DNA from 3 places in the Streptomyces sp. NPDC048643 genome. Region 2 is predicted to be linked to each of the others. Evidence: riboswitches for the same ligand, from Rfam matches in the RefSeq annotation. Region 2 holds a riboswitch; each other region holds the start of a gene.
What was found. Region 2 has a riboswitch for cobalamin ahead of AB0C62_RS27170 (cobalamin biosynthesis protein). Riboswitches for the same ligand answer to the same signal wherever they lie in the genome.

Region 1: linked by a shared signal. The riboswitch ahead of AB0C62_RS04225 (ribonucleoside-diphosphate reductase subunit alpha) and the one ahead of AB0C62_RS27170 (cobalamin biosynthesis protein) in region 2 are both predicted to bind cobalamin.
Region 3: linked by a shared signal. The riboswitch ahead of AB0C62_RS06890 (iron ABC transporter permease) and the one ahead of AB0C62_RS27170 (cobalamin biosynthesis protein) in region 2 are both predicted to bind cobalamin.

The regions. Positions count from the first base shown of each region.
Region 1 is NZ_JBEZHO010000003.1:98,013-104,159, reverse strand. Features, by position in the region: gene mctP (monocarboxylate uptake permease MctP) at 1-1,597, shown strand, start outside; cobalamin riboswitch at 1,874-2,031, shown strand; gene AB0C62_RS04225 (ribonucleoside-diphosphate reductase subunit alpha) at 2,166-4,547, shown strand; gene AB0C62_RS04220 (ribonucleotide-diphosphate reductase subunit beta) at 4,547-5,566, shown strand; gene AB0C62_RS04215 (putative Ig domain-containing protein) at 6,036-6,147, shown strand, end outside.
Region 2 is NZ_JBEZHO010000032.1:32,445-38,591, reverse strand. Features, by position in the region: gene AB0C62_RS27185 (lysozyme) at 1-763, shown strand, start outside; gene AB0C62_RS27180 (inorganic phosphate transporter) at 942-2,180, shown strand; gene AB0C62_RS27175 (hypothetical protein) at 2,201-2,419, shown strand; cobalamin riboswitch at 2,557-2,701, shown strand; gene AB0C62_RS27170 (cobalamin biosynthesis protein) at 2,805-3,776, shown strand; gene AB0C62_RS27165 (cobyric acid synthase) at 3,773-5,335, shown strand; gene cobN (cobaltochelatase subunit CobN) at 5,332-6,147, shown strand, end outside.
Region 3 is NZ_JBEZHO010000005.1:40,167-46,313, reverse strand. Features, by position in the region: gene AB0C62_RS06905 (enoyl-CoA hydratase/isomerase family protein) at 1-314, opposite strand, end outside; gene AB0C62_RS06900 (ABC transporter substrate-binding protein) at 540-1,541, opposite strand; gene AB0C62_RS06895 (ABC transporter ATP-binding protein) at 1,551-2,318, opposite strand; gene AB0C62_RS06890 (iron ABC transporter permease) at 2,318-3,340, opposite strand; cobalamin riboswitch at 3,517-3,658, opposite strand; gene AB0C62_RS06885 (cupin domain-containing protein) at 3,738-4,247, opposite strand; gene AB0C62_RS06880 (Rrf2 family transcriptional regulator) at 4,387-4,821, shown strand; gene AB0C62_RS06875 (DsbA family protein) at 4,818-5,756, shown strand.

The DNA.
Region 1 (6,147 bases), on a different contig from region 2:
GAACGGCGTCGCTCTCGGCGTCTTCGTCTTCTTCTTCCTGGCCGTCACGGCCATGGGCTTCCTGGCCGCGCGCTGGCGCAAGGCCGACAACGAACACAGCCTCGACGAATGGGGCCTGGGCGGACGGTCGTTCGGCACCTGGGTCACCTGGTTCCTGCTCGGCGGCGACCTCTACACGGCGTACACCTTCGTCGCCGTCCCCGCGGCGATCTACGCGGCGGGCGCGGCCGGCTTCTTCGCCGTGCCCTACACGATCCTCGTGTACCCGCTGATCTTCACGTTCCTGCCCCGCCTGTGGTCGGTCTCCCACAAGCACGGCTATGTGACGACCTCGGACTTCGTGCGCGGCCGGTTCGGTTCCAAGAGCCTGTCGCTGGCCGTGGCCGTCACCGGCATCCTCGCGACCATGCCGTACATCGCGCTCCAACTGGTCGGCATCCAAGCCGTCCTCGACGTGATGGGCGTGGGCGGCGGGGAGAACACCAACTGGTTCGTCAAGGACCTGCCGCTCCTCATCGCCTTCGGCGTGCTGGCCGCGTACACCTACTCCTCGGGTCTGCGGGCCCCCGCGCTGATCGCGTTCGTGAAGGACACCCTGATCTACATCGTGATCGCGGTGGCCATCATCTACATCCCGATCAAGCTCGGCGGCTTCGACGAGATCTTCAAGGCGGCCGGCGAGAAGTACACGGCGGCCGGGGCCGGCGGGGTCGTCCCGCCCGCGGCCGGCCAGTGGACCTACGCCACGCTCGCGCTGGGTTCCGCGCTGGCGCTGTTCATGTATCCGCACTCCATCACCGCGACGCTGTCCAGCCGCAGCCGCGAGGTCATCCGCCGCAACACGACCATCCTGCCCCTCTACTCGCTGATGCTGGGCCTGCTCGCCCTGCTCGGGTTCATGGCCATCGCGGCCGGCGTGAAGGTGCAGAACGGCCAGCTCGCCATCCCCCAGCTCTTCGAGACCATGTTCCCGGACTGGTTCGCGGGCGTGGCCTTCGCCGCCATCGGCATCGGGGCCCTCGTCCCGGCGGCCATCATGTCGATCGCGGCCGCGAACCTCTTCACCCGCAACATCTACAAGGACTTCATCAAGCCGGACGCGACGCCGAAGGAGGAGACCCGGGTCTCCAAGATCGTCTCGCTGCTGGTGAAGGTGGGCGCGCTGGTCTTCGTCCTGACGATGGACAAGACCGTCGCGATCAACTTCCAGTTGCTGGGCGGCATCTGGATCCTGCAGACCTTCCCCGCGCTGGTCGGCGGCCTGTTCACCCGCTGGTTCCACCGCTGGGCGCTGCTGGGCGGCTGGGCGGTCGGCATGGTCTACGGGACGCTCGCCGCCTACGGGGTGGCCTCGCCGACCCAGAAGCACTTCGGCGGCAGCTCGAAGGAGATCCCCGGCATCGGGGAGATCGGCTACATCGGCCTCACGGCGTTCGTCATGAACGTGGTCGTCTCCGTCGTCCTCACCTTCGTGCTGCGGGCGTTCAAGGCGCCGGACGGCATCGACGAGACCTCGCCCGAGGACTACACGGTCGACGCGGGCGAGCCCGGAGTGAAGGCGGAGCTCCCGCCGGCCACGGCGGGCGCCGGCCACTAGGACACGCCCCGGGAACAGGGCGCGCGACGCACGGGCACGGGCCGCCGGAGAGGACATCCGGCGGCCCGTCGCCGTGTCCGCCCGGCGGACCCGACCGCGCCCGGACCAGCGAGCCGGGAGGGGCGCCGCCGGGCCGCGCGGGCGGCCGGGGCGACGGGCCGGACGGCGCGTCCGGAGCCCGGTGACCTCCGGCCGCTCACCTACGAGTTGACCTCTCGGCACGCTCCGTAGCGCTCTCCGGCACCGACACGACACAACATGTGGGGGTGCTCCCTGAGCCCGGCACAAGATGTATGCTCGTGCTCGCTGTCGTCGCAGGGGAATCCGGTGCGAATCCGGAACTGTCCCGCAACGGTGTACTTGTGCGTGTTCGTGTATTGGACGTGCCCGCACACGTCTCAGTCCGAGGACCTGCCGACAGCGCACCCCGGCCACCCGGCCCGGGTGCCGACGACGTCCGGGCCTCGCGGAATGGGCCGGTGGACGCGGTGCGCTGGCTGCCCAGAAGCGCTCCCGTGTGCCCCCGTGCTCCCCGACAGGCCCCGTGCCGAGCGAGGGAGAGCCCCACGTGACCATCGCGCCAGCAGATCCGGCTTCAGTGACCGCGCACCAGGCCCCGGTGGAGACCGACGGTCCCGGAGCCGCGCTGCTGCGGACCCTGACCGACCTCACCGCCGATCTCACCGACGCCGACCCCGGCCGGGTCGCCGCCGCGGCGCTGCGTGGCCGGTCCGCCCGCGCCGACGAGGCCGAGCTGCGCGAACTGGCCACGGAGGCGGCCGCCGGTCTCATCTCCGAGGACCCGGTCTACTCCCGGCTCGCCGCGCGGCTGCTCACCATCAGCATCGCCGCGGAGGCCGCCTCACAGGGCGTCACGACCTTCTCCGAGTCGGTCGCCGTCGGCCACCGTGAGGGCCTGGTCGCCGACCGCACCGCCGAGTTCGTCCGGCTGCACTCCGCCCGGCTCGACGCGATGATCGACACGGCGGGCGACGACCGCTTCGGCTACTTCGGTCTCCGTACGCTGCACAGCCGTTACCTGCTCCGCCACCCCATCACCCGCAAGGTCGTCGAGACGCCCCAGCACTTCATGCTGCGGGTCGCCTCCGGTCTCGCCGAGAACGACACGGCCCAGGCCGTCGACGAGGTCTCCGCGCTCTACGGGCTCATGAGCCGGCTCGACTACCTCCCGTCCTCCCCCACGCTCTTCAACTCCGGTACGCGGCACCCCCAGATGTCGTCCTGCTACCTCCTCGACTCCCCGCAGGACGAGCTGGACTCCATCTACGACCGCTACCACCAGGTGGCCCGGCTGTCGAAGCACGCCGGCGGCATCGGGCTGTCGTACTCCCGCATCCGGTCGCGCGGTTCGCTGATCCGCGGCACCAACGGGCACTCCAACGGCATCGTCCCGTTCCTCAAGACGCTCGACGCCTCGGTCGCCGCGGTGAACCAGGGCGGCCGGCGCAAGGGCGCGGCCGCGGTGTACCTGGAGACCTGGCACTCCGACATCGAGGAGTTCCTGGAGCTGCGCGACAACACCGGTGAGGACGCCCGGCGTACGCACAACCTGAACCTCGCCCACTGGATCCCGGACGAGTTCATGCGCCGGGTGAACGAGGACGGCGTCTGGTCGCTGTTCTCCCCCTCGGACGTGCCCGAGCTGGTCGACCTGTGGGGCGACGCGTTCGACGCCGCCTACCGCAAGGCCGAGGAGGCGGGCCTCGCCAAGAAGACCATCCCGGCCCGCGACCTGTACGGCCGCATGATGCGGACCCTCGCGCAGACCGGCAACGGCTGGATGACCTTCAAGGACGCCGCCAACCGCACCGCCAACCAGACGGCGGAGCCCGGCCACACCGTCCACTCCTCGAACCTGTGCACCGAGATCCTGGAGGTCACGGACGACGGGGAGACCGCGGTCTGCAACCTCGGCTCGATCAACCTCGGCGCGTTCGTCGTCGGTGACGACATCGACTGGGAGCGGCTCGACGGGACCGTCCGCACCGCGGTCACCTTCCTCGACCGGGTCGTGGACATCAACTTCTACCCGACCGAGCAGGCCGGGCGCTCCAACTCCCGCTGGCGTCCGGTCGGTCTGGGCGCGATGGGCCTGCAGGACGTCTTCTTCAAGATGCGGCTGCCCTTCGACTCGCCGCAGGCACGCGCCCTGTCCACCCGGATCGCCGAGCGCATCATGCTCGCCGCGTACGAGGCCTCCGCGGACCTCGCCGAGCGCAACGGCCCGCTCCCGGCCTGGGAGAAGACCCGTACCGCCCGTGGCGTGCTGCACCCCGACCACTTCGACGTCGAGCTGAACTGGCCGGAGCGCTGGGCCGCCCTGCGGCAGCGGATCGCCGAGGTCGGCATGCGCAACTCGCTGCTCCTCGCCATCGCCCCGACCGCCACCATCGCGTCCATCGCGGGGGTCTACGAGTGCATCGAGCCGCAGGTGTCGAACCTGTTCAAGCGCGAGACGCTCTCCGGCGAGTTCCTCCAGGTCAACTCCTACCTGGTGGCCGAGCTGAAGAAGCTCGGCGTGTGGGACGCGCAGACCCGTGAGGCGCTGCGCGAGTCCAGCGGCTCGGTGCAGGGCTTCACCTGGGTGCCGCAGGACGTGCGCGACCTGTACCGCACGGCGTGGGAGATCCCGCAGCGCGGCCTGATCGACATGGCCGCCGCGCGGACCCCGTTCCTGGACCAGGCGCAGTCCCTGAACCTGTTCCTGGAGACCCCGACCATCGGCAAGCTGTCCTCGATGTACTCGTACGCCTGGAAGTCGGGCCTGAAGACGACGTACTACCTGCGGTCCCGTCCCGCGACGCGCATCGCCCGCGCGGCCCAGGCCCAGGCGCAGCCCGAGAAGACCATCCCCGTCCAGCAGGTCGCCGACCCCGACGCCGTCGCCTGCTCCCTGGAAAACCCCGAGTCCTGCGAGGCCTGCCAGTAATGACCGACACCAACCGCGAGAAGAACCTGCTCGACCCGGGCTTCGAACTGACTCTCCGTCCCATGCGCTACCCGGACTTCTACGAGCGCTACCGGGACGCGATCAAGAACACCTGGACCGTCGAGGAGGTCGACCTCCACTCGGACGTCGCCGACCTCGCGAAGCTGACGCCGGGTGAGCAGCACATGATCGGCCGGCTGGTCGCGTTCTTCGCGACGGGCGACTCGATCGTGTCGAACAACCTCGTGCTGACGCTGTACAAGCACATCAACTCCCCCGAGGCGCGGCTCTACCTGAGCCGTCAGCTCTTCGAGGAGGCCGTGCACGTCCAGTTCTATCTGACGCTGCTGGACACGTATCTGCCCGACCCGGCGGACCGCGCGGCGGCCTTCGACGCGGTCGAGAACATCCCCTCCATCCGCGAGAAGGCGCAGTTCTGCTTCAAGTGGATGGACTCGGTCGAGAAGATGGACCGGCTGGAGACGCAGGCCGACCGCCGCCGCTTCCTGCTGAACCTGATCTGCTTCGCCGCGTGCATCGAGGGCCTCTTCTTCTACGGTGCCTTCGCGTACGTCTACTGGTTCCGCAGCCGCGGTCTGCTGCACGGCCTGGCGACCGGCACCAACTGGGTGTTCCGCGACGAGACGATGCACATGAGCTTCGCCTTCGAGGTCGTGGACACCGTCCGCAAGGAGGAGCCGGAGCTCTTCGACGACAAGCTCCAGGAGCAGGTCACCGACATGCTGCGCGAGGCCGTCGAGGCGGAGCTGCAGTTCGGCCGCGACCTGTGCGGTGAGGGCCTGCCGGGCATGAACACCGACTCGATGCGGCAGTACCTGGAGTGCGTCGCCGACCAGCGCCTCCAGCGGCTGGGCTTCGCGCCGGTGTACGGCTCCGAGAACCCGTTCTCCTTCATGGAGCTCCAGGGTGTCCAGGAGCTGACGAACTTCTTCGAGCGCCGTCCGTCGGCGTACCAGGTGGCGGTGGAGGGTTCGGTCGACCTCGACGAGGACTTCTGATCCCTGGACACCTCCCCAGGCGCCTGATCGACCGTCACTGACGAGGTCCTGAAGGCGAGTTCGTGATCGGTGAGAGCCGGGCCGCCCCGTGCGGTCCGGCTCTCGCCGTGTTCGCCCGCCTCCGTCATGTGCGGGCCCCGCTTTCGTCACGTGCTGCCCCCGGGCCGCCAATCCCCTTTCCAATCCCCGTCCATGGAGCGGCAAAGTTCCGCGGGCACGGGTGTTCGCAGGTCGTCGGGCCCGGCTACGTTCTGGCCGTCCCGCCATGTCGCCGAACAGTGGCACGACAGGACGACTGAATTGGCATGCCCATGACGTACAGCGGGTCGGCTCTCCATGCCCCGCGCTACGCGCGTCACCGGCCCGTCCCTTCAGAGCGCCGAGAACCCCCACTTCCGGCTGTGGCACCGCACGGGCCCCACCCGGGCCCACGCGGCAGCGGCCATGAACCGATGGAGGCGACACCCCCATGCGTTCCCAGCGCCCGATACCCTCCGGCAGACCCGTCCGGAGCCTGCGAAGACTCCTCACCACCGCCCTTCCGGCCCTCGCCCTCGGCCTCGCCGGGTTCGCGGCGGCCC
Region 2 (6,147 bases):
GACCGCCGTCGCGGCGGCGCTCACCGTCGGCGGTGCCGCTCTCGCCGCCCTTCCCGCCCAGGCCCAGGCCCCCGTCCGCGCCCATGCCCATGCCGAGGGCCGGCCCCAGAGCCCGAAGCAGCCCGTCGGCGGCGTCAAGGGGCACGATGTCTCCTCGCATCAGAAGGACGTCGACTGGCGGCGCGCGAAGTCGAAGGGCGCCGGATTCGTCTATGTGAAGGCGACCGAGTCCACGGCCTACCGCAACCCCTACTTCGCCCGGCAGTACGACGGAGCGGGAGCGGCCGGGCTGCTGCGCGGCGCCTACCACTTCGCGGTGCCGGACAAGTCGTCCGGCACCGCCCAGGCCGAGTATTTCGTCCGCAACGGCGGATCCTGGAGCGCGGACGGCCGGACGCTGCCGCCCGCGCTGGACATCGAGTACAACCCGTACGCCCGGCACCGCTCCTGCTACGGCCTGAGCCCGGCCGCCATGGTGCGCTGGATCAGGGAGTTCAGCGACGAGGTCGAGCGGGAGACGGACCGGACGCCGGTCATCTACACGACCACGCACTGGTGGAACACGTGCACCGGTTCCAGCCGCACCTTCGCCGCCCGGCACGCCCTCTGGCTGGCCCGCTACGACGCGGCCGACCCGGGGGCGCTGCCCGCGGGCTGGTCCACCTGGACCTTCTGGCAGCACGCCACCACCGGCAGCCTGCCGGGTGACCAGGATCTCTTCCACGGCTCCCCGGCCGGTCTCGAACGACTCGCGCGCGGATAGCGATCCGTACTGGAGCCCGGCATTCCGCCTCCGTTCGAACTCCCGCATCTCTCCCCGGAGACAAGCGGAACGTGGATTCGCCGATCGGGACACCACAAAGCCCGTCCCAGTTCATCTTCCGTTCATCCAGGTTGCTTACGGTCCACCTGCCACTGACGTCCAACAGAAGCCTGGGTAAATGGAACACATCACGCTCCTCCTCGGAATCGTGATCGTTACCGCTCTCGTGTTCGATTTCACGAACGGTTTCCACGACACCGCCAACGCGATGGCCACCACCATCTCGACCGGCGCACTCAAGCCCAAGGTCGCGGTGGCCATGTCCGCCGTGCTGAACCTTGTCGGCGCCTTCCTCTCGGTGGAGGTCGCCAACACGATCTCCAAAGGCCTCGTCGACGAGTCCGGCATCCAGCCCGAAGTGATCTTCGCCGCCCTGGTGGGCGCGATCCTCTGGAACCTGGTGACCTGGCTCATCGGACTCCCGTCCAGCTCTTCGCACGCCCTCATGGGCGGCCTGGTCGGCGCCACCATCGCCTCGGCCGGCACCGGCGCGGTGCACGGGGACGTCCTGGTCGGCAAGGTGCTCATACCCGCCGTCGCCGCCCCGATCGTGGCCGGTCTGGCCGCGATGCTGGCCACCCGGCTGTCGTACAGGCTCAGCAGGAACGCCGGTGGCAAGGCCACCGAGAAGGGGTACCGCGCCGGCCAGATAGCCTCCGCGGGCCTGGTCTCGCTGGCCCACGGCACCAACGACGCGCAGAAGACGATGGGCATCATCACCCTGGCCCTGGTCGCCGGTGGCGCCGTCGCTCCCGACTCGGACCCGCCGGTCTGGGTCATCCTCTCCGCCGGTCTCGCGATCGCGCTCGGCACCTACCTGGGCGGCTGGCGCATCATCCGCACCATGGGCAAGGGCCTGACCGACCTCCAGCCGCAGCAGGGCTTCGCCGCCCAGACCAGCGCCGCGACGGTCATCCTCGCCTCCGCGCACATCGGCTTCTCCCTCTCCACCACGCACGCGGTCTCCGGCTCCGTGATGGGTGCCGGCCTCGGCCGCAAGGGCGGCGTGGTCCGCTGGTCCACCGCCACCCGGATGTTCGTCGCCTGGGCGCTCACCCTGCCCGCCGCCGCCCTGGTCGGCGCGCTCGCCGAGTGGGTCACCGGCTTCGGCGCCTGGGGCACCACCCTCGTCGCCGTCTTCCTGGTCGTCTCCAGCTTCGCGATCTGGCGCCGCTCGCGCCGCGAGGTCATCGACCACACCAACGTGAACGCCGAGGAGCCCGCCGGCGTGGTCACCACGGCCATCGCCGCCGTGACCCCGCCCCCGGCCGGCACCGTGGCCGAGGACCTCACGGCCACCATCCCCGCACCCGCCGAGCCCACGGCGAACCCGTCGGCGCCGTCGCGCGTGGCCTGAGAACCGAAGGAAGAAGCAGCATGCACATCGACTGGTCAGCCCTCGGGTCCGTCTTCGGGGTCAGTCTCGGAGCCACCGTCGTCCTCGTCGGCCTCTTCACCCTCGGCGTCGCCGGCCTCTCCAAGAAGGAGTCGGCCCAGGGTGGTTCCGCCGTCGCGGCGGCCACCGGCGCCTACGTCTGCTTCGCGGCCTGCGCCGCGGCGGTGGCGTACGGCATCTCGCTCATCATGAGCAAGTAACCCGGACGAACGGCCCCGAACGGGCCGTTCCCGGGCAGCACTTCACCGTGGGGTGCGGGACGGATCTCCGTCCCGCACCCCACTGCTGTGTGGGGCTTCGCACACTCTCCCTCCGCAGGTCAACAGCAAGTTGACGGCCGTTCTCACCCCGTGGTGGACTGCCGGAGCCAAGTACGGCGGCATGAGAGGAAGCCGGTGCGAATCCGGCGCGGTCCCGCCACTGTCATCGGGGAGGAAACTCCCCGGGAGCCAGGAACTCTCGCCGCCGGTCTCGTCGAACCAGGGCGTGGACACCCTGAGTGAGGACATATCGCCATGCGCGGCTGCCCGTTGCCGGTCCTGATGTGCAAGAGAGTTCTGCCGCACCCCACGGCGGGCTGACCCCGTGCGGGCCGATCGCGTCTTCGCGTACGGCGCCGCCGCCGGCCTCCTCGGCGACCTGCTCCTCGGCGATCCCCGCCGGGCTCATCCGGTCGCCGCGTTCGGGCGGGCGGCCACGGCCGTCGAGCGCACCCTGTGGCGCGACCACCGCGGGTGGGGCGCGCTGCACACAGCCGTGTGCGTGGGCGGGGCCACCGGCCTCGCCGCGCTCGCCGGCCGTTCCCTGCGTTCCTCGGACGCCGCGTCCCTCGCTCTGACCGCCGCCGCCACCTGGGCCGTCGTCGGGGGGACCTCCCTCGGCCGTGAGGCACGGGCGATCGGCGGCGCGCTCGCGGCCGGGGACATCGACGTCGCCCGCGAGCGACTGCCGCATCTGTGCGGACGCGACCCGCAGGCGCTGGACGCCGACGGGATCGCCAGGGCCGTCGTCGAGTCGGTCGCCGAGAACACCTCCGACGCCGTGGTCGGCGCCCTCGTCTGGGGCGCCGCCGCCGGCGTACCCGGACTGGTCGCCTTCCGCGCCGTGAACACGCTCGACGCGATGGTCGGGCACCGGTCCCCCAAGTACCGGCGCTACGGCTGGGCTTCCGCACGACTCGACGACGTCGCGGGCTGGCCCGGAGCCCGGCTGACCGCCGTTCTCGCGACCGTGGCCGGGTCCGACCCGCGGGGCGCCGTCCGGGCCTGGCGTGCCGACGCGCGCAGGCATCCGAGCCCCAACGCCGGGCCGGTGGAGGCCTCCTTCGCCGGCGCGCTCGGGGTGCGGCTCGGCGGGACCCTCTCGTACGGGGGCCGGGTCGAGCACCGGCCCGTGCTCAACGACGCCGGGCGTGCCGTACGGGTCGCCGACATCGAGCGGGCCGTACGGCTCTCCCGTCGCGTCGGCTGGCTGGCGCTCGGCGTGAGTGCCGCCGCACGCGTACTGCTGACCGGAAAGCCGACCGGAACGTCGACCAGGAAGGGACGCACCGTATGAGCGGCGGACTGCTGATCGCCGGGACCACCTCGGACGCGGGCAAGAGCGTGGTGACCGCCGGGATCTGCCGGTGGCTGGTGCGCCAGGGGGTGAAGGTCGCCCCGTTCAAGGCGCAGAACATGTCCCTGAACTCGTTCGTCACGCGGGAGGGAGCCGAGATCGGGCGGGCGCAGGCCATGCAGGCGCAGGCCGCCCGCGTGGAGCCGACGGCGCTGATGAACCCCGTGCTGCTCAAGCCGGGCGGCGACCGCACCAGCCAGGTCGTGCTGATGGGCAGGCCGGTGGGCGAGATGAGCGCCCGTGGCTTCTTCGGGACACCGGGGGATCCGTCGGCCGCCGGCGCGCCCTCAGGGGGCGACCTGCGCGGGGGCGGCCGGGAAGCACTCCTCGGGACCGTTCTCGACTGTCTGGAGCGGTTGCGGGGCACGTATGACGCGGTGATCTGTGAGGGGGCCGGCAGTCCGGCCGAGATCAATCTGCGGCGCACCGACATCGTGAACATGGGGGTCGCGCGGAACGCGGGGCTGCCCGTGCTCGTCGTCGGCGACATCGACCGGGGCGGGGTCTTCGCCTCCTTCTTCGGAACGGTCGCCCTGCTGTCGCCCGAGGACCAGGCGCTCGTCGCCGGGTTCCTCGTCAACAAGTTCCGCGGCGACGTGAGCCTGTTGGAGCCCGGGCTCGAGATGCTGCACGGTCTCACCGGGCGCCGCACCTACGGCGTGCTGCCGTTCCGGCACGGGCTGGGGATCGACGAGGAGGACGGCCTGCGCGTCTCGCTGCGCGGCACGGTCCGTGAGTCGGCGGTCTCCGACCCCGTCGGCGCGGACATCCTGCGGGTCGCGGTGTGCGCGGTCCCGCTGATGTCGAACTTCACCGACGTGGACGCGCTGGCCGCCGAACCGGGCGTCGTCGTGCGGTTCGTGGACCGGGCCGAGGAGCTGGCCGACGCGGACCTGGTCGTCGTACCGGGGACCCGGGGCACCGTGAAGGCGCTGGCGTGGCTGCGCGAGCGGGGCCTCGCGGGCGCGATCGCCCGGCGGGCCGCCGAGGGGCGCCCGGTGCTGGGGATCTGCGGTGGCTTCCAGCTCCTCGGGGAGCACATCGAGGACGAGGTCGAGTCGCGGGCCGGGCACGTCGACGGGCTCGGACTCCTCCCCGTCCGCGTGCGGTTCGCGCGGGAGAAGACGCTGACCCGGCCGGTCGGCGAGGCCCTCGGCGAGAGCGTCGAGGGGTACGAGATCCATCACGGTGTCGCCGAAGTGACCGGTGGAGAAGCCTTCTTGGACGGGTGCCGGGTCGGCGCCGTCTGGGGCACGCACTGGCACGGCTCACTGGAGTCGGACGGTTTCCGCCGGGCCTTCCTGCGCGAGGTGGCCGCCGCCGCGGGCCGCCGCTTCGTGCCGGCGGCCGACACGTCGTTCGCGGCGCTGCGCGAGGAGCAGCTGGACCGGCTCGGCGACCTGATCGAGGAACACGCGGACACGGACGCGCTGTGGCGGCTCATCGAGTCGGGCGCGCCGCAAGGACTGCCTTTCATTCCACCGGGAGCGCCCGCATGAGCACAGTGTTGTTGTTGTCGACCGCCGACACGGACCTGCTGGCGGCCCGCGCCTCCGGCGCCGCCTACCGGATCGGCAATCCGACCCGGGTGGACGTCACGGACGAACTCCCCGCGCTCGTCGAGGGCGCCGACCTCGCCGTCGTACGGCTGCTCGGCGGGAAGCGGGCCTGGGAGGACGGACTGGCCTTCCTGAAGGCGTCCGGCATTCCGACCGTGCTGCTGGGCGGCGAGTCCGTCCCGGACGCCGAGCTGATGGCCGAGTCGTCGGTGCCCGCCGGTGTGGTGGCGGAGGCGTTGCGCTATCTCGTGGAGGGCGGCCCGGCGAACCTCGCCGAGCTGGCCCGGTTCCTGTCCGACACCGTGCTGTTGACGGGCGAGGGGTTCGAGGAGCCGCACAAGACCGCCGAGTTCGGGATCAGCGGCGCACGCGTGTTCGTCGAGGGCCGGCCGACCGTCGGGGTGCTGTTCTACCGGGCGCACGAGCTGTCCGGGAACACCGGTTTCGTGGACACGCTGTGCGACGCGATCGAGGCGCGCGGCGCCAACGCCCTCGCCGTGTACTGCGGTTCGCTGCGCGGCGCGGACACGGGCCTGTACGAGATCCTCGGCCGGGCCGACGCGCTCGTCGCCACCGTCCTCGCGGCGGGCGGCACCCACGCCTCGCAGGCGTCGGCGGGCGGCGACGAGGAGGCCTGGGACATCGGGGCGCTCGCCGACCTCGACATCCCCGTCCTCCAGGGGCTCTGTCTGACCTCGTCGAAGAGCGCCTGGGAGGCGTCCGACGCGGCCCTGTCCCCGATGGACGCCGCG
Region 3 (6,147 bases), on a different contig from region 2:
GCGATACGGGCGTTGAGGTGGTACTCGTCACGCCAGAACGCGGCGGAGGCGGTGCCGTCCCCGTCGCGGGCGTCGTCGTGGACGACGCGGATGTCCCCGCCCGCGCACAGGCCCCGGTCTCCGGCGCCTGTGATGACGACGGTCTCTACGGCCGGATCGTGCTCCCATGCGGTCAGGGCCCGGTCGACGAGGTGCACCATCTCGTGGTTCAGGGCGTTCAGGGCGCGGGGCCGGTTGAGGATGATGTGGGCGGCCCGTCCCTCGGTCCGCACCAGGACGGAGGGTTCGGCGGCGAGTTCCTCGGTGCCGTTCATCCGATAACCTCCGTCGGGCCGTTGGCCACGATGTCGTGCATGATCTCGTTCGTTCCTTCCGGGGCCGGGTGGAAAGCGCAGCTCGGTGACGATCTTCTCAGCGCCCGTGCCGGCCGGGGGAGCCGGTTCCTTCGAGCGAGTGCGGGGCGCTGTCGGCGTCCGGGTACCCCGGATCGCTCACGCGGACGACCGACGCCCGGCAGGCGAGGGTCGGACCCCGGTTGTTCAGCGCTTCTCGGCCGTGCGCAGGTAAGCGCCCAGCCGGGCGACGGCCGACGGATTGCGGGGGCTCTCTACGAGGTCGACGTAGTCGAGGACGAAGACGCGCCGGTTCTTCACGGCCGAGACTCCGCGCAACGGCGGGTGGTTCAGCAGGAACTTCCTCTTCTGCTCGGCGCTCGTGTCCCCGTAGTCGCAGATCACGATCACGTCGGGATCCCGCTCGACGACGGTCTCCCAGCCGACGGTGGTCCAGGAGTCCTGGACGTCGTGCATGACGTTGACACCGCCGGCCTCGCTGATGATCTGTTCCGGCGCGGCGTAGCGGCCGGCGGTGAAGGGGGTGTCCTGGCCGCTGTCGTACAGGAAGACCTTCGGCCGGTCCGCGCCCTTGGGTGCCTGCGCCCGCACCTCGGCGATCCGCTTCTTGAAACCGGCGACCAGCGCGGCGGCCCGGTCCTCGACGCCGAACAGCTTCCCGAGGTTGGTGAGGTCGGCGTAGAGCGCGTCGAGGGGCGGCATGATGCCGCGGGCGGATCCCGAACGGCCGTTGTGGCAGGACTCGGTGAGGACGTAGGAGGGGATGCCGAGCTTCTTCAGGGCGCCGGGGGTGAAGCCGTCGTCCTCGCGGAAGCCGTAGTTCCAGCCGGCGAAGACGAGGTCGGCGCGGGCGGCGAGGACGTTCTCCTTGGTGAGTTGGTCCTTGGAGAGCCACTTCACCTTCTCGTAGCCCTCCTTCCAGGGCACGCCGGTCAGGTCGCCCTTGTCGTCGGGCATGGCGAACCCGGCCATGCGGTCCTCCAGGCCGAGCGCGAACATGATCTCGGTGATGCCGACGTCGTTGGTGACCACGCGACGCGGATCGCGGTCATAGGTGACCTCGCGGCCGCAGTTGGTGAGGGTGACGGCCGAGGACCCGGCGTCGTCGGACGTCTCGACGTTCGCGCCGCAGCCGGAGGTCGTGACGGTGGCGGCGAGACAGAGGGTGGCAATGAGCTTTCGGCGCACGGGTGTTCCTCAGGAGGTGGTCGGAAGGAGGTCGAAGAGAAGCTGGACGGCGCCGGTGACCGGATGCCGTACGGGGTGGGCCCGGACGCCGAACACCTCGGCCAGCAGCTTGGGCCGGAGCACTTCGAGCGGCGGCCCCGACGCGACGATCCGGCCGTCCGCGATCACGTACAGGACGTCGCAGTGCGCGGCGGCGAGGTTCAGGTCGTGGAGCGCGGCCAGCACGGTCGGGCCGCTGTCACGGACCAGTGCGAGGACATCCAACTGGTGGGCGATGTCCAGGTGGTTGGTGGGTTCGTCGAGGACGAGGACCTGGGGCCGCTGGGCGAGTGCGCGGGCGATGAGAACGCGCTGCTTCTCACCGCCGGACAGGGCCAGGAACCCGCGGTCGGCGAGATGGGCGACGCCCGTGCGGTCCATGGCTCCGGCGCAGATCGCCCGATCGTCGGCGGCCGTCCGGCGCCGGTGCGGGAGCCGGCCCATCCCGACGACTTCGGCGACCGTGAAGTCGAACTCGGCGGAGGACTCCTGCGGGAGCGCGGCCAGCAGTCGCGCGGCTGCCCGCGCGTCCATGGCGTGCAGGTCCTCGCCGTTCAGCCGGATCACTCCCCCGGCGGGCCGCAGCGCGCGGTAGACGCACCGCAACAGGGTTGATTTTCCACTGCCGTTGGGGCCGACGAGACCGACGAACGTCCCGCTGTCCGCGGCGAGCCGGATGTCGTCGAGGAGCCGCACCGTACCCGCGTCGGCCGAGACTCCCTCGATGTCGAGTCGCATCAGTGGCCCCCGAACGCGTAGCCGCCGCGCCGCATGAGCAGCAGGAAGGCGGGCACGCCGACCACGGCGGTGATCACGCCGACCGGCAGCTCCGCCGGGGCGAGCAGCAGACGGGAGAGGACGTCGGCCCACACGAGCAGCACCGCGCCGGCCAGGGGTGCGACGGCGAGCACCCGCCGATGGTCGGCGCCCACCAGCATGCGTACGACGTGCGGCACCATCAGCCCGACGAACCCGACGGCGCCGCTGACGGCGACCACGGTGCCGGTCACCGCGGCCGTGACCAGGAACAACTCCCCGCGCAGTCGGCCGGGTCGGACGCCGAGCGCGGCGGATGTCTCGTCTCCCATGGCGAGGGCGTTGAGCGACTCGGCCCGCAGCCTGAGCCACGCCCAGCCGACCGCCACGGTCACCGCGGCGACGGGTATCTGGGCCCAGGTCGCCCCGCCCAGGCTGCCCAGCAGCCACATCATGGCCGACCGTGCCGCTTCGCCGCGTGCGGCGCCGAACACCATGAGCGTGGTGAGTGCCTCGAAGCCGTAGGCCAGCGCGGTCCCGGTGAGGATCAGCCGCAGCGGGGTGAGGCCGTGCGGCGACCGTGCCACCGCATAGACGAGGACCATGGCCGCGAGGGCGGAGGCGAAGGCCGACACGGACAGCGCCCACACGCCCAGCCCGGCGAACGCGCCCAGCAGGATGACGGCGTTGGCGCCCACCGCCGCGCCGGAGGAGATGCCGAGGACGAAGGGGTCGGCGAGCGCGTTGCGGACCATGGCCTGAACGGCGACACCGACGGTCGCGAGACCGGCTCCGACGACCGCGCCGAGCACGACCCGTGGGAGCCGGATCTCCGAGACGATGGTGTAGGCGGCGGCGTCCGAGGCGTGCACGGTCCCGCCGGTGGCACCGGCCCACAGGAGGCGCAGGACGGCCGCCGTCCCGATCCCGGTCGCGCCCAGGGCGACGCCGCAGACGAGGGAGATCAGGAGCACGACCGCGAGGCAGCCGAGGAGTGGCGTCAGCGGCAGGCGGCCGGGGGCTCTGTCCCGGGTCCGGCCGGGTCCGGGTATCGGAGTCGTCGTGGTGGTGCGCACGGGGCGGTCCTTCGCCTGGGGCCGCCTGGTGAACCGAGGCAGGAGAACAGCCCGTACAGCGCGCCGGCCGTGCGGTCCCCTGTCGCATTCCACGGCGAGCAGTCAACGGGTCGCGTGCTCCCCGCGGGCGATCGGACTCACGTGACGGACCATCAGGTCGCCACGCACACCGTTGCGGGTCAGCGCCGGATTCTCACCGGACTTCCCCCGCGGGAGGCTCGGCGAGCGTAACAGGCGGGACCCTCGGCGCTTCGGCGCCGTCGGCGCCGGACCGGGCCGCGCGGACGCACGCGGACGGACGGCCCGGTACCACGGACGTCTTCCGTCAGGCCTCTTCCTCGGTGTGCAGGACGTACAGCTCCGGCAGGTTGACCACGATCGCCTCCTGCGTGCTGCGGGCGATGACGACGACGGCCTCGTCCGCGGGATCGGGGTTCTCCTCGCGGTGCGGCACGAACGGGGGCACGAAGATGTAGTCGCCGGGCGAGGTGCGCAGCCGGATCTCCTCGGGCTGTGGGCCCGTGTCGTCGAGGAACACGAACTCGGGGTGCCCGCTCACGACGTAGATGGCGGTCTCGGACGCGCCGTGGTGGTGGTCGGAGGACGCGGTCGCGGGGGCGACGTGGGTCTGGCCCATCCACAGCTTCTCGGAACCCACCGTGTTGCCGCTGACGGCGGCGAACCGGCGCATGCCGCCGGACTGCGCCGTGTCACCGTCGAGCGCGTCGGCACGGACGTGGTGCAGGCGGGTGCGCAGCGGGGACGGCGACTGCCCCGCACGGTCCGTGAGATGGGGGTGGAAACCTTCACCGGGGGTCGTCAGCGGCTGGCTCATGTGGGGGGACGCTAGAGCTGTCCGGAAAAGGATGTCAAGAGGTGTCCATTGTCCTTCACCTGCGGCAATGTTCCCGCAATGTAGGTGAGGAAGCGGTGGAAGCGCCCGCGTCGGGCGTCCCGTCGGGCATCATGGCCGCATGCATATCTCCGCGAAGGCGGACTACGCCACGCGGGCGCTGCTGGAGCTCGCCCGCGAACCCGCCCGACCGCTCACCTGCGAGGCCATCGCCTCCTCTCAGCAGATCCCGTTCCGTTTCCTCAAGTCCGTCGTCGGCGAGCTGCGCAGGGCGGGCCTGGTACGCAGTCAGCGTGGCTGCGAGGGCGGGTACTGGCTCGGCCGGCCGGCCGGCGAAGTCACCCTGCTCGACGTCGTACGCGCCGTGGACGGCGAGCTGATCACCCTGCGGGGCGAACCGCTGGCCGGACTGGACTACCCCGGTCCCGCCACCGGGCTGCCCGGTGTGTGGCGGCAGATCGAGGCGGACGCCGCGGCGGTGCTCGGCGGGACGACCCTGGCCGCGCTGCTGCCCGCCGCGCCGGCGGAACAGCTCAGCCACCAGGGAGCCGCGTGACGGCCGCGCCCGACGCCGGGACGCAGGCCGTGCGGCACCCCGGGGTGGAGGTGATCGAGTACACGGACCCGCTGTGTCCGTGGGCCTGGGGTTCGGAGCCGGTGTTCCGCCGACTGCGCGCCGGGCTGGCGGACCGCGTCCGCTGGCGTCGCGTGTACTGCCTGCTCTTCGACCACGACGACGACCCGCCGCCCGATCCGGCGGCGGAGACCGCCTGGTACGCGCGCTACGTCGAGGACGTCAGCGCGCACACGGGGGCCCCGAGGCCCGCCCGGTTGCGCCGGGTCGCGGCGAGTTCGTGGCCGTCCTCGCTGGTCGCCAGGGCCGCCGAGCGACAGGGTGCCGAGGTGGCCGACCGGGTGCTGCGGCGGCTGCGGGAGAGCGTCTTCGTCCTCGGCGAACCGGCGGACACCATGCGGCTCGCGCTGTCGGCGGTACGCGGCGTGCCCGGCCTGGACCAGGAGCTGCTGGCCGCCGACGCGGCCTCGGCCGAGGTGCTGGACGCGGTGCGCGCCCACCACGCCGAGGCGCGTCGTCCGGTGCGCGAGGTGCTGTCCGTGCCCGGCGGGTCGCCGCACCCCGGCGCCGCGAAGGAGACCGCGGACGGGGGCCACCGGTACGCGCTGCCGACCCTGCTGATCCGCACTCCGACGGCGTTCCGGGTCGTACCGGGCTGGCGGCCGTACGAGCAGTACGCGGCCGCCGTGGACGAGTTGAGCCCGGGGCCGCCGGCGGACTCCGCACGGCAGACTCCCGCCCAGGCACTCGCCCGGTACCGGAGCCTGACCGGCCCGGAGGGCCATCTGCTGGCCGACGGGCCGTGGCCCCCCGCGGAGGCGGTCCGCGTCGACACCGGCAACGGCCCGCTGTGGCTGCATCCGGAGGAGGCCGCGGTGCATCCCGCCCGCCGCGCAGGTCCGCTCTCAGCGTCCTGACAGGCTTCTGATCAGGGGTCAGAGGCCGTCCCGCCCAATGAGACACCAATTGGTGTCCATTGACAGCCGCCGAGCCCGGCCCCCAGGATGTGCCCATGCTCACGACGCATCCCGGCGTGGAGTGCCGCTACGTGGACCTGCGGCGCACCTGCAGCGCTCTCTGTCGCTGACCGCCCGCCCACCGCGGCCCCCAGGCGCCTGACGCCGCTCTCCTCGGCACCGGCACCGGTCTCCCACCGGTTCGCCGCCCGACGCCCGTCATCGCGCGCCGCCCCCGCAGCGCCTCGTCGTTCTCCCTCCCTCGGCCTTCCGGCCGCCCCTCTCGCGATCCGCCGACGCCTCACGCCCTGAGCGCGGCATGCCTCCGTGCGCACCGACGCCACGCCGGCAT